3 regions of the Streptomyces sp. NPDC028635 genome follow, and region 1 is predicted to be linked to each of the others. Evidence: riboswitches for the same ligand, from Rfam matches in the RefSeq annotation. Region 1 holds a riboswitch; each other region holds the start of a gene.
What was found. Region 1 has a riboswitch for thiamine pyrophosphate ahead of AB0E88_RS11225 (thiamine ABC transporter substrate-binding protein). Riboswitches for the same ligand answer to the same signal wherever they lie in the genome.

Region 1 (7,186 bases):
GCAGCACTACTTCGCGCGGTACGCGCACGACCCGGAGCAGTGGACCGACATCCCCTCCGGTGCGCGTGACAAGCTGCGGGAGGCGCTGTTTCCCGAGCTGATGACCGTCGTACGGCATCTGTCGACCGACGAGGGGGAGACGCGCAAGACGCTGTGGCGGCTGTTCGACGGGACGCTCGTCGAGTCGGTGCTGATGCGGTACCCGGACCGGGTCACCATGTGCATCAGCTCGCAGGCGGGCTGTGGCATGAACTGCCCGTTCTGTGCGACGGGGCAGGCCGGTCTCGACCGGAACCTGTCCACCGCCGAGATCGTGCACCAGATCGTCGAGGGCATGCGGGCGCTCAGGGACGGGGAGATCCCCGGCGGTGCGTCCCGGCTGTCCAACATCGTCTTCATGGGCATGGGTGAGCCGCTCGCCAACTACAAGCGGGTGGTCGGAGCGATCCGCGCGCTCACGGACCCCGCGCCGGACGGTCTCGGTCTGTCCCAGCGCGGCATCACCGTGTCGACGGTCGGGCTCGTGCCCGCCATCCACCGGTTCGCCGACGAGGGCTTCAAGTGCCGGCTCGCGATTTCGCTGCACGCCCCGGACGACGAGCTGCGCGACACCCTCGTCCCCGTGAACACGCGGTGGAAGGTGCGCGAGGTGCTCGACGCCGGGTTCGAGTACGTCGAGAAGAGCGGGCGCCGGCTGTCCATCGAGTACGCCCTCATCCGGGACATCAACGATCAGGCGTGGCGGGGCGACCGGCTCGGGCGGCTGCTCAAGGGCAAGCCCGTGCACGTCAATCTCATCCCGCTCAACCCGACCCCGGGGTCCAAGTGGACCGCCTCGCGGCCCGAGGACGAGAAGGCGTTCGTCGAGGCGATCGCCGCTCATGGTGTACCGGTGACCATCCGGGACACCCGTGGGCAGGAGATCGACGGGGCGTGTGGTCAGCTCGCCGCCACCGAGCGGTAATCTGACTGGCGTCAGTACATCTACATATTCCGACAGGGGAGCGCCACAGCGCTGAGAGTGCGGCGGACAGGGCCGCAGACCCTCCGAACCTCGCCCAGGTCATTCTGGGTAGGGAGATCGGTCATCACTCGAGCTGTTGCGCCCTGCCCGGGACACCGTGAGGCGTCCCGGGCAGGGCCGCGTCTCTTCCTGGTCACTCCAGGAGGAATGTCAGTGAGCATCACCAAGAAGGCCACGGTCCTGGTGGTCGGCGTCGGCCTCGTCACGCTGTCCGCGTGCGGGTCGTCGGGCGGGAGCGAGAAGACGTCCGCCGAGTCCAAGACGGTCACGCTCGTCAGCCACGACTCATGGGCCGTGTCCAAGAACGTCCTCGCGGACTTCGAGAAGCAGTCCGGGTACAAGGTCCGCGTCCTGCCCGACGGCGACGCCGGGCAGGCCGTCAACAAGGCCATCCTCACCAAGGACAACCCGCAGGGCGACGTCTTCTTCGGCGTCGACAACACCCTGCTCTCCCGCGCCCTGGACAACGGCCTCTTCCAGCCGTACCAGGCCAAGGGGCTCGGCACCATCGGCGCCCAGTACCAGCTGGACCAGGGCAAGCACCGGGTCACGCCGATCGACCACGGCGACATCTGCGTCAACTACGACAAGAAGTACTTCGCCGACCACAAGCTGACCCCGCCGGCCTCCTTCGACGACCTGATCAAGCCGGAGTACAAGAACCTGCTGGTCACCGAGAACGCCGCGACCTCCTCGCCCGGCCTCGGCTTCCTGCTCGGCACCGCCGCCAAGTACGGCGACGACGGCTGGCAGGGCTACTGGAAGAAGCTGAAGGCCAACGGCGTGAAGGTGGTCGACGGCTGGGAGCAGGCCTACGACCAGGAGTTCTCCGGCTCGGCCGGCGGCAGGAAGGCCCACGGCGACCGGCCGCTGGTCGTCTCCTACGCCTCCTCCCCGCCCGCCGAGGTCGTCTTCGCCAAGCCGCAGCCGAAGACCGCGCCCACCGGTGTCGCCACCGGCACCTGCTTCCGGCAGATCGAGTTCGCCGGGCTGCTCAGCAACGCGAAGAACACCAAGGGCGGCAAGGCGCTGATCGACTTCCTGGTCTCCAAGGAGTTCCAGCAGGACATGCCGCTGAACATGTTCGTCTACCCGGTCGTCGACGGCGCCGAGGTGCCCGCCGAGTTCACCCAGTACGGCCCCGCCGCCAAGGACCCCGAGACCCTCGCCCCCGGCAAGATCGCCGACCACCGCGACCAGTGGGTCAAGCAGTGGACCTCGCTCGTACTGAAGTAGCCCGCCGCACGCACCGCGCGGGGAGCGCGGCGCGGCTCGGCCTGATGGCCCTGCCCGTCGCGTTCTTCGCCGTGTTCTTCGCCTACCCCGTGGCGGCGATCGTCGCCCGCGGCCTGAAGGTGGACGGCGTCTGGCAGTTCGGACGGCTCACCGATGTGCTCGGCCAGTCCGACATCCGGCACGTGCTGTGGTTCACCACCTGGCAGGCGCTGGTCTCCGCCGGGCTCACCCTGCTGCTCGCCCTGCCCGGCGCGTATGTCTTCGCCCGCTTCGACTTCCCCGGCAAGCGGCTGCTGCGGGCGGTGGTGACGGTGCCGTTCGTGCTGCCGACCGTCGTCGTCGGCACGGCCTTCCTGGCGCTGGTCGGCCGCGGCGGGCTGCTCGACCAGCTGTGGGGCGTACGGCTGGACACCACGGTGTGGGCGATCCTGCTCGCCCACGTCTTCTTCAACTACGCCGTCGTCGTGCGCACCGTCGGCGGTCTGTGGGCCCAGCTCGACCCGCGCCAGGAGGACGCGGCGCGGATGCTGGGCGCGTCCCGCTTCACCGCCTGGCGCACGGTCACCCTGCCCGCGCTGGCGCCGGCGGTCGCGGCGGCCGGGCTGATGGTGTTCCTGTTCTGCTTCACCTCCTTCGGCATCGTCCAGATCCTCGGCGGGCCCGGCTTCTCCACCCTGGAGGTGGAGATCTACCGGCAGACCGCCGACATCTTCGACCTGTCCACCGCCGCCGTCCTGACGATCGTGCAGTTCGTCGCCGTCGGCGTGATCCTCGCCGTGCACGCCTGGACGGTGCGGCGCCGGGAGAGCGCGCTGAAGCTGGTGGACGCGGCGACGACGGCCCGCCGGCCGCGCGGCGCCGGGCAGTGGGCGCTGCTCGCCGGTGTGCTGCTGACCATCGCCGCGCTGCTCGTGCTGCCGCCCGCGGTACTGGTGCAGCGCTCCCTGGACGGCGGTCTGCGCTACTACCGGGAGCTGACCGCCCAGGACGGCAACACCTTCCTCGTGCCGCCGATCGAGGCCATCGGCAATTCGCTGCAGTACGCCCTTGCCGCCACCGGCATCGCGCTGCTGATCGGCGGGTTCGCCGCCGCCGCGCTGACCCGCCGCGACGCCGGACGTCTGGTGCGCGGCTTCGACGCGCTGCTGATGCTGCCGCTCGGCGTGTCCGCGGTGACCGTCGGCTTCGGCTTCCTGATCACGCTCGACAAGCCGCCGCTGGACCTGCGCAGCTCCTGGATCCTGGTGCCGCTCGCCCAAGCGCTCGTCGGCGTCCCCTTCGTCATCCGGACCATGCTGCCCGTGCTGCGCGCGGTCGACGGACGGCTGCGGGAGGCGGCGACCGTGCTCGGGGCCTCGCCGTGGCGGGTGTGGCGGGAGGTCGATCTGCCGATGGTGCGGCGGGCGCTGCTGATCGCCGCCGGGTTCGCGTTCGCCGTGTCGCTGGGCGAGTTCGGGGCGACCGTGTTCATCGCACGGCCCGACACGCCGACGCTGCCGGTGGCCGTGGCCCGGTTGCTGGCGCGGCCCGGTGACCTCAACTACGGGCAGGCGATGGCCCTGTCGACGATTCTGATGGTGGTGTGCGCCGTGGCGCTGCTCGTGCTGGAGAGCCTGCGGGTGCCCGACCGGACGGGGGAGTTCTAGATGCTGCTCAGCCTCGATGCCGCGACCGTCCGCTTCGGCGAGCGGACCGTCCTCGACGCCGTCGACCTGGACGTCACCGAGCACGAGGTGGTGTGCGTGCTCGGCCCGAGCGGCAGCGGCAAGTCGACGCTGCTGCGGGCGGTCGCCGGACTCCAGCCACTCGATGCGGGCCGGGTCCTGCTGGACGGCCGGGACCAGGCGAAGGTGCCCGCGCACAAGCGGGGTGTGGGGCTGATGTTCCAGGACCACCAGCTCTTCCCGCAGCGGGACGTGGCCGGAAACGTCGCCTTCGGGCTGCGTATGCACGGCGCCGGGAAGGGCGAACAGGGCGAGCGGGTAGGTGAGTTGCTGGACCTGGTCGGGCTGCCCGGGGCCGGGCGGCGGGCCGTGGGCGCGCTGTCCGGCGGTGAGCAGCAGCGGGTCGCGCTCGCCCGGGCGCTCGCGCCGCGGCCCCGGCTGCTGATGCTGGACGAGCCGCTCGGTCAGCTCGACCGCTCGCTGCGCGAACGCCTCGTCGTCGAACTGCGGGAGCTGTTCGGCCGGTTGGGCACCACCGTGCTCGCCGTCACCCACGACCAGGGCGAGGCGTTCGCACTCGCCGACCGGGTCGTGGTGATGCGGGACGGGCGGATCGCCCAGTCCGGCACGCCCCTTCAGGTGTGGCAGCACCCGGCGGACGCGTTCGTCGCCCGGTTCCTCGGCTTCGACAACGTGGTGCCGGGAACCGTCGTCGGCGAGGCCGCCGACACGCCCTGGGGCAAGCTGCCGGTGCCCGACGGCTCCCCGCAGGGTCCGCGCGACGTGCTGGTCCGCCCGGCCGGGGTCCGGCTGACCGAGGTGGCGCAGGGGCTGCGCTGCACCGTCACCGCCCGTACTTTCCGGGGCACCCATGTCGCGGTGCACCTCCAGCCCGAGGACGCGCCCCGCCTGGAGGCCGCCTGCGCGCTGCGCGAGGCGCCCGAGGTCGGTGCCGAGGTCGGCGTCGCCTTCGACGGGGCCGAAGTCGTCGTCCTCGGCTGAGGGCTTCCGGGTTCATGCGAACGGCCCGCCCCCGGTCTCCCGGGGGCGGGCCGGCGTACGTGCGCGGGGTCAGCCGTTGCTCTTGGCCCCGCGGCGGCGCATGCCGAGGAAGACGGCACCGCCGCCGACGACGACCAGGGCGCCCGCCACGCCGGCGATCAGGCCGGTGTTGGAGTTCGCACCGGTCTCGGCGAGGTTGGAGTCACCGGCCGCCGGGGACGGCGCGTTGCTCGGGGTGCCCGCGGGGGCGGTGCTGGCCGGGGCCGAGGGGCTCGGCGTGTCCTCGGCCGGGGTCGACTGCGACGGCTTCGGCGCCGGGCTGGTCGGCGGGGCCGGCGGCGTCGAGGGGGTGTCCTTCTTGCAGGCGGTGGGCGGCGTGGTGAGGTTCGGCGTGATGTCCTCGTCCACGATGGGGTGCTTGGCGTCGCCGGCCAGGACGTGGACGCGGTAGGTGGCGTTCGGCTTCCAGTCCTCGGCGAAGGTGATGGTCACACCCTCGGCCGAGCCGGTGACGGTCTGCTCGCCGACCTTGTGGTCGTCGCTGCCCTTGTTCTCCAGGAAGACGGAGACGACGGCCGCGGTGCCGGAGGCGTCGACGTCGGTGACGGTGATGACGCCCTTGTCACCCTCGCACGAGGCCTTGGCGGAGAATTCGCTGATGTTGCAGGCGAGCGCGTTTCCGGCGACACCGAGCGCGAGCGCCGCCGCGGCGGAGGCGACCCCGAGGGCGCGCACGGAACGGGCGGCAGTACGGCGGGATATGGACACGTTTGTCCTTTACGGGATCCAACTGCGGGGGGTTGAAGGGGGGATGGGACGCCGAGGAGATGCGATCACAACCGCCCGGCACCACCGCCCCATGAGGCTCACAGGTTTATAAGTGCTCCATAAGGAGTGTCAACGCATATGCCCGTCAGGGGCGTTGACTTTGCCCGCTTATTAACCGGCGAGACGTTTCAGCGCCTCCGGCGCCTCCTCGATCCGGTCGACCAACGCGATCCGGGACGCCATCGAACGGTCCCGGGCGAGCGACTCCAGCAGCGGCCACGCCGGCAGCCGCTCCGTCCAGTGCGCCCGGTCCACCAGCACCATCGGCGTCGCCTCGCCGCGGGACTCGTAGTAGTTCGGCGTCGCGTTGTCGAAGATCTCCTGTATGGTGCCGGCGGCGCCCGGCAGGAACACCACACCGGCGGTGCAGCGGGCCAGGAGGCCGTCCTCGCGGGTGGCGTTGGCGAAGTACTTGGCGATGTGCGTGGCGAACGGGTTCGGCGGCTCGTGGCCGTAGAACCAGGTCGGGATGCCGATCGACGTGCCGCCGCGCGGCCAGCGGGCGCGCACCTCGAAGGCCGCCCGCGCCCAGTCGGTGACCGACGGCCTGAACGAGGGCACCGGGGCGAGGTGTTCGAGGGCGGCGGTCAGCATGTCGTCGTCGAAGGGCGCCGCGTACGCGCCCAGGTTCGCCGCCTCCATCGCGCCGGGTCCGCCGCCCGTCGCCACCGTGAGGCCGGTCCGGGCCAGGGCGCTGCCGAGGCGCGCGGCACCGGCGTACTCACGGCTTCCGCGCGCCATCGCGTGGCCGCCCATGACGCCCACGACCCGCGCGCCGACGAGGACTTCGTCGAGGGCGTCGGAGACCGCGTCGTCGTGGATCGAGCGCAGCATGGAGGCGAATATGTCGCCGTCGGCCCTGGTCTGCTGGAACCAGGCGTAGGCGAGCGCGTCGGGGGTGGCCTCGTAGCCGCGGTCGAGTCCGGCGAAGAGTTCCTCGGCGGAGTAGACGAATCCCCGGTAGGGATCGAAGGGCAGGCCGGGCACGGGCGGGAAGACCAGGGCGTCGGACGCCCGGACGCGAGCGGCCGCCTCGGGGGCCATCGGGCAGCCGAGGAAGACGGCGCCCGCGGTGTCCACGGACAGCAGCACGTCCGTACGGCCCGTCAGGTCCACGGCCTGGACGCGGAAACCGGCAAGGGTGCCGCCGCGCGCGACCACCTCGTCGAACTGGGCGAGGGACTCGATCTCACGGTCGTGGGAGCCGTCGTACGGCTGGGCGGGTGTCGAATGCACCCGCCCATGCTAGGCACCGCGTCGCGTCAGCCCTGGACGGCCGCCGGGTCCATCCACATGATCTCCCAGGTGTGGCCGTCGAGGTCGTCGAAGGCCCGGCCGTACATGAAGCCCATGTCCTGCGTCTTGCCGGTCGCGGCGCCGCCGAGCGCGATCGCACGGTCGACCAGCTCGTCGACCTTCTCGCGGCTCTCGG
Region 2 (7,186 bases), on a different contig from region 1:
CTGGGTCTCCTTCACCGTGGTGGTGCGGGTCGTACCGCCGGCGCCGTAGGTGACGGAGACGAAGTCGGGGGCCACGGCCTCGACCCTGCGCAGGGCGTTCCACAGGTTCCGCTCACCGGCCGGCGTCTTGGGCGCGTAGAACTCGAACGAGTACGTCGTCTTGCCGGTCGCGAGGATGTCGCGCACGGTACGGGCGCGATCAGTCCTGGTGGATGCGGTTCCTAGGGCCATACGGGCAGGTTAGCCAGGGGTGGACGGTCCCCCAACCGAAAGCGGGAAATTTGCCCGAATTGTCGGGTTGTTGTCCACCCCTTGGACACTCATGAGACGACGGCGGGTGAGCCGCGGGTGCCCGGGCCGCCACGGCCGCCCCGCGCTCACATCTGGCGCAGCCGCTTGGCGAACTCCGCCGCGGCGGCACCGGGGTCCTGCGCCTCGGTGATCGCCCGGACGACGACGACACGGCGGGCACCCGCCTCGAGCACCTCGTCGAGGTTGCCGAGGTCGATGCCGCCGATGGCGAACCAGGGGCGGTCGGTGCCGAGCGCGGCGGTGTGCCGGACCAGGTCGAGACCGGGGGCATGGCGGCCCGGCTTGGTGGGCGTCGGCCAGCACGGGCCGGTGCAGAAGTAGTCCACGCCCTCCTGGACGGCGGCCGCCTCCGCCTCCGCCTCGGCGTGGGTGGAGCGGCCGATCAGCACGTCGTCGCCGAGGATCGCGCGGGCCGCCGGGACCGGGAGGTCGCCCTGCCCGAGGTGCAGGACGTCGGCGCGGGCCGCGTGGGCGACGTCCGCGCGGTCGTTGACCGCGAGGAGCTTGCCGTGCCGGGCGCAGGCGTCGGCGAAGACGCTCAGGTGCTCCAGTTCCTCGGCGGCCTCCATGCCCTTGTCCCGCAGCTGCACGATGTCGACCCCGCCGGCGAAGACCGCGTCGAGGAACTCGGGCAGGTCGCCCTGGCGCCTGCGGGCGTCGGTGCACAGGTACAGCCGGGCGTCGGCGAGCTGGGCGCGAGGAGTGGCGGCGGTGGTCATACGTGGTCCCCCCGGGGTGGGTGAGGTGTCCGGATCGTACGGGCCGCGGCGTGCGGGCGGCGGCGGCGCGCTCCGCGGACCCGGCCCACGGACGCACCCCAGGAACGTATCCCGCGCACACCACGACAGGGGAGCCCGGGCCCGGCCGGCCGGTCGGCCCCCCGGCTCGCAACCGTTGCGCCACCACGCGCACGGGCCCGGCTTTTCCGTAGGCCCCGGCTTCCCGGCGGGGCAGCTTCTTCGGCCGGTCGGGCTTGCGGCGGGGCCCGTTCTCCCGCCGGTCGGGCTTCCGGCGGGGCAGCTTCTTCGGGCCGGTCCGGCTTCCGGCGGGGCACGTTCTTCCGCCCGTCCGGCTTTCCGACGAGGCCGGACGTCGAACCCGGCCAGGCTTCAGGCCCGCCCTTCAGATCCGGCCGACCTTCGGGCCGCGGCCAGTCTTGAGGCCCGGCCGGAGTGCACGCCTCGGCCGGAGTGCACGCCCCGGCCGGACTTCAGGCCGGCCGGACGTGAGGTCCGGGCCGAAATGCAGGACCGGCCGGTCTTCAGGCCCGGCCGCAGTTCAGCCCGAGCAGCACGTCGCGCCGAGCGAGCGTGGCCTCCGCCCTGAGGCGTGTCTCGCCTCGCGGGCCGCTGCCCACCGGCCCGGCGGGCACGAGGGCATCAAGCGCCGAGGGCACGGTTGCCCCGGCGAACGGCACCGGGACGGAGAGCGCCGCGGTCCGGGAGGTCGTGGCCGAGGCCGCACGTGGCCCCGGCCGTGGCCCCCCGGGCCGCGGCCCGTGTGTCGACGGTGTTCAGTGTGGGTGCGTCAGACGGCGAGCGCCTGGGCGCGGCGCTTCACCTCCGTGCCGCGATTCTCGCTGAGCGCCTGTGCGGGCGTACCGGGCAGGCTCGGGTCCGGCGTGAAGAGCCACTCCAGCATCTCCTCGTCCGTGAACCCGTCGTCCCGCAGGAGCGTCAGGGTGCCCGTCAGGCCCTTGACGACCTTGTCCCCGTCGATGAAGGGGGCGGGGACGTGCAGCGCGCGGTTCTCACCGCGGCGTACGGCGATGAGCTGGCCCTCCTTGACCAGCTGCCGGACACGCGTCACCTCGACGCCGAGCATCTCGGCGATGTCGGGAAGGGTGAGCCAGGCGGGGACGAGAGCATCGATCTTTGCGTCAATCTCGGTCACGGGACAAGCCTGCCATCTGCCACTGACAGTCGGAAGTCAGGGCGGTCCACCCGGGCCGGTCGACCTGGGACGACACACCCGGCACACCCCTGACGACACCCCCGGACGGCTCAGGCCGTGGCCGCCTTCAGCGGCCTCGCCGGGTCCGCCAGCAGCTCCGGATCCATCGCCGTGCCCGCCTCGATCAGCCGCCGCCCCTGGGCCAGGTCACGCGGGCGGCCCACCGCCAGCAGGGCGACCAGCCGGCTCTCGCGCAGCCAGCACACCGTCCAGGCCGGTCCGTACTCGTCACCGCGCCACACGGTGCGGTCGGCCGAGGTGTGGTGGCCGGCGTACTGGACGAAGCGGCCGAACTGCTCGGACCAGAAGTACGGCACGGGGTCGTACTCCGCGGGCGTGTCGCCCACGATGTTCGCGGCGACGGTGCGCGGGCCCTGGAGGGCGTTGTCCCAGTGGTGGACGAGCAGACGTTCGCCGTAGCGGGCGGAGGGGAAGGAGGCGCAGTCGCCGACCGCGTACACGTCCGGCACCGAGGTGCGCAGACGCGCGTCGGCCACCACCTCGCCGCGCGGGCCCAGCGCGACGCCGGAGCCCGCCAGCCACCCGGTGGCCGGCCGTGCGCCGATGCCGACGACGACCGCGCCGGCGGGCAGCCGGGTGCCGTCGTCGAGGACCACCACGCCCGGCTCGACGCCCGCCACGCGCGCGCCCGTGCGCAGCTCGGCGCCGGCGTCGGCGTACCACCGGGTCATCGGCGCGGCGACCTCGGCGGGCAGTGCCCCGGCGAGCGGGCGGTCGGCGGCCTCCACGACGGTGACCGCGCAGCCCGCCTCACGCGCGGCCGTGGCGAACTCGGCGCCGATCCAGCCCGCGCCGACGACCACGATGTCGTGCTGGGCGGCCAGCACCGGGCGCAGCCGCTCTGCGTCGTCCAGGGTGCGCAGCAGGTGCACCCCGGGGACGCCCTCGGCGCCGGGCAGGGTGATCGGTTCGGCGCCGGTGGCGAGCACGAGGACGTCGTACGGGACGGGTCCGGCCCCGGTGTCCAGTTCATGGTCGGCGGGGCGCAGGCCCAGCACCTCGCAGCCGAGGCGCAGCTCGATGCCCAGCGCCTCGAAGTCCACGTCGAAGGCGGAGCCCTCGGCCGTGCCGAGCAGGACGGCCTTGGACAGCGGCGGACGGTCGTAGGGCTGGTGGGGTTCGGCGCCGATGAGCGTGACGGTGCCGGTGAAACCCCGTTCGCGCAGGGCCACCGCGGTCTGCACCCCGGCCATGCCCGCGCCCACGACGACCACCCGCCGCGCCGCCGATGACGTGCCCCGTTGCTGCGTCTGCTCGCTCACCTGATCACCATAGACACCTGACAGACCGTCAGTCAGCGGTCCTGCGCCGTGACCTGCTCCACACGCGCGTGCAGCTCCTCCACCACGCTGGTGCCGCTGCCCTCCTGGGACTCCCACTCCCAGGTCTCCTCCAGCCGCACCCGCCCGTCCGGCAGCTCGACGACCGTGGACACGCAGTGCCCGCCGGAGGTCGTCCCGTCCTGCTTGAGCTGCACGTACCGGAAGTCCAGCCGGTCCCCCTGCCGGGTGCCCACGAGGTGCCCGCGCACCACGTCGCCGCCGGCGTACTCCGCCCAGATCTCGCCGCCGCGCTCGTGGTAGGTGAAGCGGGTGCGCGTGCCCACCTGACCTGGTGCCTGGTCGGCGACCGGGGCGAGGACGAGACCGTCGAGGGACCGGGGCATGACGGAAGGCTCCCTTACAGACACACAGCGGCACGGGCTAGGGTGGCCACCGTAAAGCACTCGCGGGAGCCCGGACGCACCGGGCTGAGAGGGAGGCTGGGACGGCCTCCGACCGTACGAACCTGATCCGGGTCATGCCGGCGAAGGGAGGGGCTGGACGCCCATGTCGCCTACGCGTACGTCAGACGTCCTCGTCATCGGGGGCGGGATCATCGGGCTGGTCACGGCCTGGCGGGCCGCGCAGCGGGGGTTCGCCACCACGGTCGTGGAACCCGAGCCCGGCGGCGGAGCCGCGCAGGTGGCGGCCGGGATGCTGGCCGCCGTCACCGAACTGCACCACGGCGAGCAGACCCTGCTCGCCCTCAACCTGGCCTCGGCGCGCCGCTATCCGGACTTCGCGGCCGAACTCACCGAGGCGAGCGGCCACGGCCTCGGCTACCGCCGCAGCGGCACGCTCGCCGTCGCCCTGGACGCCGACGACCGCGCCCACCTGAAGGAACTGCACGCCCTGCAACGGCAGTCGGGCCTCGCCTCGGAGTGGCTGTCCGGCCGGGAGTGCCGGCGTCTGGAGCCGATGCTCGCGCCGGGTGTGCGCGGCGGGCTGCGGGTCGACGGCGACCACCAGGTGGACCCGCGGCGGCTGGCGGCCGCGCTGGTCACCGCCTGCGAGCGGGCCGGAGTGGTGTTCCGGCGCGACTGGGCCGAGCGGCTCGTCGTCTCCCGTGAGCGCGCCGCGGGCGTCGTCACCCGAGGGGGCGAGGAGCTGGGCGCGGGACAGGTCGTGCTCGCCGCCGGCAGCCTGAGCGGTCGCCTCGCGGGCGTACCGGAGGACGTACTGCCGCCGGTGCGGCCGGTGAAGGGCCAGGTCCTGCGGCTGACCATGCCGGACCACCGGACGCCGTTCCTGAGCCGGACCGTGCGCGCGGTGGTGCGCGGCGGCGCGCTGTATCTGGTGCCGCGCGAGAACGGCGAGCTGGTCGTGGGCGCGACCAGCGAGGAGATGGGCTGGGACACCACGGTCACCGCGGGCGGCGTCTACGAGCTGCTGCGCGACGCCCACGAGCTGGTGCCCGGCATCACCGAGCTGCCGCTCACGGAGACCCGGGCCGGGTTGCGCCCCGGCTCCCCCGACAACGCGCCGCTGCTCGGCCCCACCGCGCTGGAGGGGCTGCTGCTGGCCACCGGGCACCACCGCAACGGCGTCCTGCTCACCCCGGTCACCGGGGACGTGCTGGCCCACGCCCTCGTCACCGGTGAGCTGCCGGACGAGGCCCGCCCCTTCACCCCTAAGCGTTTCGCCCCCGCCGCGGCCGCGCGGCAGCCCGCCCGCACCCTCACGGAGCAGCCCGCATGAACATCTCCGTCAACGGTGAGCCCCGCCGCGTCGATCCCGGCACGGCTCTCGACGCCGTCGTGACGTCCCTCACCGCGGCCCCCTCCGGGGTGGCCGCCGCCCTCAACGAGACCGTCGTCCCGCGCACGCAGTGGTCCACCACGGCCCTCGCCGAGGGCGACCGCGTCGAGGTCCTCACCGCCGTCCAGGGAGGCTGAACCATGGCTGACGACCCCTTCGTCCTCGGCGGTACGCCGTTCTCGTCCCGTCTGATCATGGGCACCGGCGGCGCGCCGAGCCTGGACGTGCTGGAGCGGGCGCTGGTCGCCTCCGGCACCGAGCTGACGACCGTCGCGATGCGCCGGGTCGACCCCGGCGTGCACGGCTCGGTGCTGTCGGTGCTGGACCGCCTCGGCATCCGGGTGCTGCCGAACACCGCCGGCTGCTTCACCGCCGGGGAGGCGGTGCTCACGGCCCGCCTCGCGCGCGAGGCGCTGGGCACGGACCTGGTGAAGCTGGAGGTCATCGCCGACGAACGCACGCTGCTCCCGGACCCGATCGAGCTGCTGGACGCGGCGGAGACGCTGGTCGACGACGGGTTCACGGTGCTGCCGTACACCAACGACGACCCGGTGCTCGCGCGGAAGCTCCAGGACGTCGGCTGTGCGGCGATCATGCCGCTGGGCTCGCCCATCGGTTCCGGGCTCGGCATCCGCAACCCGCACAACTTCCAGCTGATCGTCGAGCACGCGCGCGTGCCGGTGATCCTGGACGCGGGCGCGGGCACGGCGTCGGACGTGGCGCTGGCGATGGAGCTGGGGTGCGCGGGTGTGATGCTCGCCTCGGCGGTGACGCGGGCGCAGGAGCCGGTGGTGATGGCGGAGGCCATGCGCCACGCGGTGGAGGCGGGCCGGCTGGCCTTTCGGGCGGGACGCATTCCCAAGCGGCACTTCGCCGAGGCGTCCTCGCCCAGGGAGGGCGTCGCCCGGCTGGACCCGGAGCGCCCGGCCTTCTGAGACCGGTGGCCCTTCGGGGGTGGCGGTGCGCCTGACATGCGTGATGCCGGTGCGCGCGACACGTCACAGGTCGGCTGCAGTCACCCCGCCGGCTGGGTGAAACGGCTGGGGTGTCGGTCATGGCTCGTAGACTCGCCTGCGTGGATACGACCCTCTCGGACCCCCTCGTCGGGCAGGTGCTCGACGGCCGGTATCGCGTCGACGCGCGGATCGCGGCCGGCGGGATGGCCACGGTCTACCGGGCCCTGGACACCCGTCTGGACCGCGTGCTCGCGCTGAAGGTGATGCACCCGGCGCTCGCGGCCGACGCCTCGTTCGTCGAGCGGTTCATCCGGGAGGCGAAGTCCGTCGCCAGGCTGGCCCACCCCAACGTGGTCCAGGTCTTCGACCAAGGCGCGGACGGCCGGTACGTGTATCTGGCGATGGAGTACATCGCCGGCTGCACCCTGCGGGACGTGCTGCGTGAGCGCGGCGCGCTGCAGCCGCGGGCCGCGCTGGACATCCTGGAGCCGGTGCTGGCCGCGCTCGGCTCCGCGCACCGGGCCGGGTTCGTGCACCGCGACATGAAGCCGGAGAACGTCCTGATAGGGGACGACGGCCGGGTCAAGGTCGCCGACTTCGGGCTGGTGCGCTCGGTGGACACCGTCACCAGCACGACCGGCGAGGTGCTGGGGACCGTCTCCTATCTGGCGCCGGAGCAGATCGAGCACGGCACGGCCGACCCGCGCGTGGACGTGTACGCGTGCGGTGTCGTGCTCTACGAGATGCTGACCGGCGGCAAGCCGCACGACGGCGACTCCCCGGCCGCCGTGCTCTACAAGCATCTGCACGAGGACGTCCCGGCGCCTTCCACCCTGGTGCCGGGGCTGGCGCACCCCCTGGACG
Region 3 (7,186 bases), on a different contig from region 1:
TCTCGCTCAAGCCCCGCCGTATCGGCACGGCCGTGGTGCAGCTGCTCATCGACGCCATCGAGGGGGTGGAATCGGACCAGCCGGTCGAGCAGGTGATACCGACCGAGCTGATCATCCGAACGTCCTCTCAGCGCCGCCCGCAGCGCACGACGGTCAGCCCGCCGCGCACCCCGGAGGGGGACGGGTAGCCACGGGTGGCCCGCCGCGCGCTTCATCAGGAGCACGGATGGCTCGCTGCGCACCTCGGCAGGAGCGTGGGGGGTCCGATGCGTGCCTCGACAGGAGCGCGGGGGTCCGCCGCGCGCACCGGCCGGGGGCCGGTGGCGGGGCGGCGAGGCGGGCGTGCCGCTCCCCGCTGCGGCGTGGAGGGGAGGGGACCAGGTGGGGAAAGCCCTTCCCAAACGGGGCGAAAGCCGCGGTGAACAGGAGTCTTGTTCCGATTCACCACCCCTGGGTCATCACACGGCACGATCCGCATTCCTATGATGGGCCCACGACACCGCGGGCCGCTGCGACCAGGCAGTCCGAAGCGGTGCAGATGCGGCGCGATGGTGGAGGGGTCGATGACTCAGGGGGCCGGTCAGGGACCCGAGGTGGAGCGGACGGCGACGTTGCGCGACTTCCGCGTGCCCGCGTACGTCCATGAGACCGGTCCGTTCATCCACGGCGCCCACCCCGGCGAGGGCGCCCCGCCCGTCGAGGACCCCTTGCAGGTGCCCGAGGGTTACACGCCCACCGAGCGCGATCTGCCCGTCATCAACCGCGGTGACACCGTGCAGGTGACCGTCGACCCGGTGGCCGCTCCGGCCCCGGCCGCGGCGCAGCCCGGCGCCGGCCCCGGTCCCCTGTTCGTCGTCGGCGACGTGCACGGTTATCTGGACGAGCTGATCGCCGCCCTGCAGGAGAAGGGGCTGATCGACGCGGCGGGCCAGTGGTGCGCCGGCACCGCCCGGCTGTGGTTCCTCGGCGACTTCACCGACCGCGGACCCGACGGCATCGGCGTCATCGACCTGGTCATGCGCCTGTCCGCGGAGGCCGCCGCGGCCGGCGGCTACTGCAAGGCCCTCATGGGCAACCACGAACTGCTGCTGCTCGGGGCCAAGCGGTTCGGCGACACGCCCGTCAACTCCGGCGCGGGCACCGCCACCTTCCAAGCGGCCTGGCTGCTCAACGGCGGCCAGAAGACCGACATGGACCGCCTGCAGGACCACCACCTGCAGTGGATGGCGCGTCTGGACGCGGTGGAGGAGGTCGACGGCTATCTGCTCGTGCACTCCGACACCACCGCCTACCTCGACTACGGCGACTCGATCGAGGCCGTCAACGACACCGTCCGCGAGACGCTGACCCGCAACGACGCCGACGAGTGCTGGGATCTGTTCCGCAAGTTCACCAAGCGCTTCTCCTTCCGTGACGAGGGCGGCGCCGACGCCGTGCGCTCGCTGCTCGATACGTACGGCGGCACCCGCATCGTTCACGGCCACAGCCCGATTCCGTATCTGCTGGGCGAGGTCGGCTCCGAGGACGGCGAGGACAGCGCCGGCCCGCTCGTCGAGGGCCCGCACGTCTACGCCGACGGGCTCGCCATCGCGATGGACGGCGGTGTGACGATGGCAGGAAAACTGCTGGTCCAGGAGCTCCCGTTGGGCGGCTGAGCGTTCCCGCGCGCCGCCCCGCGGCGCAATCTCCCCCGCCGCCCGGCGGACGGCCCGGATCCGCTCAACACACCGGGCGCGTCGGCAATTTGTGGAAACCCCCTGTCACCGCGAGCCGTCGCCGCTCTACCATCGGCTTATCCGTAGCAGGCTCCCCTCCGTTTCTGCCCGACGGCTCGTCGCCATGCGAGCCCCAAGCCCTACGGAGCATCGGGGGATGCACATGAACAGCGTTCCGCAGCACCTGCTGAGCGAGGACCGTCAGGACTACGAACGGATCCTCGATGAGGCGCTGCGCTCCGCAGCCCACCGTCCCGAACTGTCCGCCGCCGGCCGACGTCTCACCCTCGAACAGCTGCGCGCCATGGCGCTCAGCGCCACCTCCCTCATCACCGCCTCCGCCGCCACCGAGTACCAGCACTACGTCAAGGTGCGCGAGGAGCTGCGTCAGCCGGCCCCGGCCGCCGCCCTGACGGCCGAGCGCACGTCCGCGTCCGCCGACCCCGCCGGCGCCCCGATGGGACTCGCCGCCACCGTGGGCGAGATGGCCGAGAGCACGGGCGCGGGCGCCGTCGCCGTGGTCGCCGTCCTCGCCCCCGTCCTCTCCGGCACCGCCGCCGCGATATTCCTGCTGGTGGGTTACATCCTGAAGATGCTCGACCCCGAGCCGGCCTTCGCCCGGACCATGCTCACCGCCGGATGGGTCTTCGGCGCCCTGACGGCGGCCACGATCCTCGTCGCCACCGTGGGGCTGCTGCTCACGGCCCTGCGCAACCGCCCCTCGCTCGAGTCCGGCGCCCACGGTGAACCTCCGCAGGAGCTGACCCAGGCTCGTGACGCCTGGCACGAAGCCCTGCTGGAACGCGGCATCGTGCCGTTCCTGCGCGACGCCCTGGCCGAGCCCGGTACGAGCCCGGCGCACCCCGTGTCCCCGTCGGTGCCGTCCAGCCGCATCCCGCGCCTGGGCTACGACCGGCCGGGATTCACCAGCCCCGACGACGGCCCCGCCGCAGGCCCGCGCCCGAGTTTCACGAGCCCCGACTTCAGCAGCCCCGACTTCGGTGGCCCGGAGCACCAGCCGGAGTGAAGCGCCGGCGCACGCCCCGGAGAGGACGAGCGCACGCGGGGGCATCGGACGTCCGCCGCGAGCCGTCCAACGCCGGGCCCCCACGGGACAGTCCGCGTCACCCCGGGCCGCCCGGACCTGTCGAAGCGGTCCGGGCGGTCCGGGCGGTCCGGGCGGTGCGACTCAGTCCGCGATCGGCAGATACACGCGGTTGCCCGCCGCCGCGAATTCCCGCGACTTCTCCGCCATCCCGGCCTCGATCTCGGCCTTGCTGCCGCCGTGCTCACGGCGGATGTCCTGCGAGATCTTCATCGAGCAGAACTTCGGCCCGCACATCGAGCAGAAGTGGGCCGTCTTGGCGGGTTCCGCCGGCAGGGTCTCGTCGTGGAACTCCCGCGCCGTGTCCGGGTCCAGCGCGAGGTTGAACTGGTCCTCCCACCGGAACTCGAACCGGGCGTCGGACAGCGCGTCGTCCCACTCCTGCGCGCCCGGGTGCCCCTTGGCCAGATCGGCCGCGTGGGCGGCGATCTTGTAGGTGATGACACCGGTCTTGACGTCGTCCCGGTTGGGCAGGCCCAGGTGCTCCTTGGGCGTGACGTAGCAGAGCATCGCCGTGCCCCACCAGGCGATCATCGCGGCGCCGATGCCGGAGGTGATGTGGTCGTACGCCGGCGCGACGTCGGTGGTCAGCGGGCCGAGCGTATAGAACGGAGCTTCATCGCAGATCTCCTGCTGAAGGTCGATGTTCTCCTTGATCTTGTGCATCGGGACGTGTCCCGGGCCCTCGATCATGGTCTGTACGTGGAAACGCTTGGCGATCGTGTTGAGTTCCCCGAGCGTGCGGAGCTCCGCGAACTGCGCCTCGTCGTTGGCGTCCGCGATGGAGCCGGGCCGGAGACCGTCACCGAGGGAGTACGTCACGTCGTACGCGGCGAGGATCTCGCAGAGCTCCTCGAAGTTCTCGTACAGGAACGATTCCTTGTGGTGCGCCAGGCACCACGCGGCCATGATCGAACCACCGCGCGAGACGATGCCCGTCTTGCGGTTGGCGGTGAGCGGCACGTACGCCAGACGCACGCCCGCGTGGACCGTCATGTAGTCCACGCCCTGCTCGGCCTGCTCGATGACCGTGTCCTTGTAGATCTCCCAGGTCAGTTCCTCGGCCCTGCCGTCGACCTTCTCCAGCGCCTGGTAGAGCGGCACCGTGCCGATGGGGACGGGGGAGTTGCGCAGCACCCACTCGCGGGTGGTGTGGATGTTGCGTCCCGTGGACAGGTCCATGACCGTGTCGGCGCCCCAGCGGGTCGCCCAGGTCATCTTCTCGACCTCCTCCTCGATGGAAGAAGTCACTGCGGAGTTGCCGATGTTGGCGTTGACCTTCACCAGGAACCGCTTGCCGATGATCATCGGCTCGATCTCCGGGTGGTTGACGTTGGCCGGCAGCACGGCTCGGCCCGCCGCGATCTCCTCGCGGACCACCTCGGGCGAGACGTTCTCCCGAAGGGCCACGAACTCCATCTCGGGCGTGATCTCGCCCCGGCGGGCGTACGCGAGCTGCGTGACCGCCTGGCCGTCGCGGCCGCGGCGGGGCTGGCGCGGCCGCCCGGGGAAGACCGCGTCGAGATTGCGCAGGCCGCCGCGCGGCGAGGTGTGCTTGATCCCGTCGTCCTCCGGGCGGACGGGGCGGCCCGCGTACTCCTCGGTGTCGCCGCGGGCGATGATCCAGTTCTCCCGCAGGGGCGACAGGCCCCTGCGGACGTCGGTGTCGACAAGCGGATCGGTATACGGGCCGGACGTGTCGTAGAGCGTGACCGCCTTCCCGTTGGTGAGGTGCACCTGACGGACCGGCACCCGCAGGTCGGGGCGCGAACCCTCGACGTATGCCTTGTGCCAGCCGATGGACTTCCCGGCCTCCTGAGCCGACTCGCTCTGAACGGAGGCAGGCGTGCGTACGTCCTTGTTGGTCATGAGACCTACTCCCTACGCCGGCATTACCCGGTAACAGGTTCGGCGGTCGACGCAGCGGTCACCGTCTGCCGACATTTCGTGTGGAACGCCACATGTTCCACGTGAAACATCGCGAAGACGGAGGTCAGCGCCCTCTCAGCCCGGTGCTCCGAGCTCCCGCGTGTGCAAAGGTGCCTCCACGCTAGCGTCAATTCAGGCGCGATGAACAGGGGGCCCCTGCCGTTCTTGCGATGATCGGGCGGTGACCACCACACACCAGCCCCCGTATCCGCCGCCCGAGCCGCCGCACGGCCAGGGCCCGACCGGCCACGGCCAGGGCGCCGAGGACGGGCCGGAGCACGGGCACACGCCGGCAGCCGGGCACGGGTACGCCCCGGGCGCCGGGCACGGGCATCGGCACGCGTCCGGTGGCGGGCACGGACACGGTGCCGGGCACGCCGCGGGAAGCGGACACGGTGCCGCGCATTCCGCGGGCGGCGGGCACGGGCACTCGCACAGTCACGGGCCCGCCGCTCCCGTCTCCCGGCATCTGCGCAAGGTCATCGCGGCGATCCTCATCCCGTTCGCCGTGGCGGTGGTCGTCGGCCTCGGCGTGCTGTGGCCGGGCGGTGCCCCCTCCCACCAGCGCTCCGGTGTGGGCTTCGACCGGCAGACCCAGCAGGCCACGGTCACCCAGGTGGTCGAGGTGAGCTGCAAGTCCGTCAACGCCTCCGGTGGTACGCCGACCGGCGACACGTCCACCGCGCAGGGGTCCCCGACCCGGCAACAGGCCGACGGCGCCTGCAAGAAGGCCACCGTCCGCGTCGACTCCGGCAACGACAAGGGCCGGACGTTCACCGAGATCGTGCAGCCCGACCAGACACGGCAGCTGCACCAGGGCGAGAAGGTGGTGGTCGCCTACGAGCCCTCGGCACCGAAGGACCTTCAGTACTCCGTCACGGACGCCGACCGGCGCTTCCCGATGGCCCTGCTGGCCGGCATCTTCGCGCTCGCCGTCATCGTCGTGGGACGGATGCGCGGGGTGATGGCACTCGTCGCGCTGGCCATCAGCTTCCTGGTGCTGAACTTCTTCATCCTGCCGGCGGTACTGCAGGGCGAGAACCCGTTGGTCGTCGCCGTCGTGGGCTCCAGCGCGATCATGCTCATCGCCCTGTATCTGTGCCACGGGCTGTCGGCCCGGACGTCCGTGGCGGTGCTGGGCACACTGGTCTCCCTGCTGCTGATCGGCGTCCTCGGTTCGCTGTTCATCGGCTGGGCCGCGCTGACGGGCAACACGGACGACAGCACCGGCCTGATCCATGGCCTGTACCCGTCCATCGACATGAGCGGTCTGCTGCTCGCCGGCGTCATCATCGGATCCCTCGGCGTGCTCGACGACGTGACGGTCACCCAGACCTCCGCCGTCTGGGAGCTGCACGAGGCCAACCCGTCGATGGGCCGGCGCGGGCTGTACCGGGCCGGGATCCGGATCGGCCGCGACCACATCGCGTCCGTCGTCAACACCCTCGTCCTCGCCTACGCCGGTGCCGCGTTGCCCCTGCTGCTGCTCTTCTCCATCGCGCAGAGCAGCGTGGGCACGGTCGCCAACAGCGAACTGGTCGCGGAGGAGATCGTGCGCACGCTGGTGGGATCGATCGGCCTGGTCGCCTCGGTGCCGGTCACCACGGCGCTCGCGGCTCTGGTGGTGGCCGCCGACCGTCAGGGGCCGACAGCGGCCGGCCAGAGCGCCGCCGGTGGGACCGGCACCGGTACCGGCTCGATCCCGGTGCCCGCAGGCCGCGGCGGCCGGGGGCGCCGGCGCAAGCGCTGAAACGCCGGGTGCCGGCGCGAGCGCTGAGATGCCGGGCGACGGCGTAGCCGTACCGCCGGCCGCGCGACCGTACCGTCGCGCCCGTAGCCGCCCCGTCGACGGCGCCGCCGTACCCGACGGCCGACGGCGTCACCAGCGCGACGGTCACCGTGTCACCGCCCTGCAGAACCGTTCCTGCAAATCCCCGTCCCACAGCGGTGAACCGTTACGCCACCGTGGTGACGCGACGTGTCAGCCCGCGCTCTGCTCCTCGGCGAGGATACGGTCGAGCGCCTCCTCCAGATGGGCGTCGAAGTCGGCGAGCGCACCCTCCTGGCCGAGTGGCACCAGCTTGTCGGTGCGGTCCAGGAACGCCACGATCGGCGGGGCCGACGAACGGAACAGCGCCTGGTCGCCGCCGACCTGGAGCCGGATCAGCACCTCGCCCAACGTGTCCTCCTCGACCGGTGCGATCCGGACATCGCCCTCTCCGCACGGCCGCCCCACCCCGTCGAGCAGCAGCTCACGCCCGAACGCCCAGGTCACCGGCGCGTCCCCGGGAAGGTGGAAAGTCAGCCGTACGGCATAGGGATCACAGGTCTCGTACCGCAGTTCCACCGGGATGCGGAACGAGAGCTCCTCGGAGACGAGAAAGCTCATCATGACCTCTGCCTGCACTGCCTGCACGGACTCGCGCATTCGCCTACC

Region 2: linked by a shared signal. The riboswitch ahead of thiO (glycine oxidase ThiO) and the one ahead of AB0E88_RS11225 (thiamine ABC transporter substrate-binding protein) in region 1 are both predicted to bind thiamine pyrophosphate.
Region 3: linked by a shared signal. The riboswitch ahead of thiC (phosphomethylpyrimidine synthase ThiC) and the one ahead of AB0E88_RS11225 (thiamine ABC transporter substrate-binding protein) in region 1 are both predicted to bind thiamine pyrophosphate.

What each region holds. Positions count from the first base shown of each region.
Region 1 covers NZ_JBEZWX010000008.1:42,672-49,857, reverse strand. Annotated here, with positions in the region: gene rlmN (23S rRNA (adenine(2503)-C(2))-methyltransferase RlmN) at 1-964, shown strand, start outside; TPP riboswitch at 989-1,097, shown strand; gene AB0E88_RS11225 (thiamine ABC transporter substrate-binding protein) at 1,172-2,260, shown strand; gene AB0E88_RS11220 (iron ABC transporter permease) at 2,305-3,906, shown strand; gene AB0E88_RS11215 (ABC transporter ATP-binding protein) at 3,907-4,926, shown strand; gene AB0E88_RS11210 (LAETG motif-containing sortase-dependent surface protein) at 4,996-5,694, opposite strand; gene AB0E88_RS11205 (LOG family protein) at 5,866-6,990, opposite strand; gene AB0E88_RS11200 (VOC family protein) at 7,017-7,186, opposite strand, start outside.
Region 2 covers NZ_JBEZWX010000020.1:59,259-66,444, reverse strand. Annotated here, with positions in the region: gene metF (methylenetetrahydrofolate reductase [NAD(P)H]) at 1-231, opposite strand, end outside; gene thiE (thiamine phosphate synthase) at 378-1,031, opposite strand; gene AB0E88_RS21735 (Rv2175c family DNA-binding protein) at 1,840-2,205, opposite strand; gene AB0E88_RS21730 (FAD-dependent oxidoreductase) at 2,316-3,548, opposite strand; gene AB0E88_RS21725 (hypothetical protein) at 3,581-3,952, opposite strand; TPP riboswitch at 4,005-4,118, shown strand; gene thiO (glycine oxidase ThiO) at 4,116-5,306, shown strand; gene thiS (sulfur carrier protein ThiS) at 5,303-5,503, shown strand; gene AB0E88_RS21710 (thiazole synthase) at 5,507-6,301, shown strand; gene pknB (Stk1 family PASTA domain-containing Ser/Thr kinase) at 6,442-7,186, shown strand, end outside.
Region 3 covers NZ_JBEZWX010000012.1:164,837-172,022, reverse strand. Annotated here, with positions in the region: gene AB0E88_RS16195 (LacI family DNA-binding transcriptional regulator) at 1-188, shown strand, start outside; gene AB0E88_RS16190 (metallophosphoesterase) at 549-1,655, shown strand; gene AB0E88_RS16185 (hypothetical protein) at 1,873-2,742, shown strand; gene thiC (phosphomethylpyrimidine synthase ThiC) at 2,905-4,689, opposite strand; TPP riboswitch at 4,682-4,859, opposite strand; gene AB0E88_RS16175 (YibE/F family protein) at 4,931-6,499, shown strand; gene AB0E88_RS16170 (SsgA family sporulation/cell division regulator) at 6,731-7,177, opposite strand.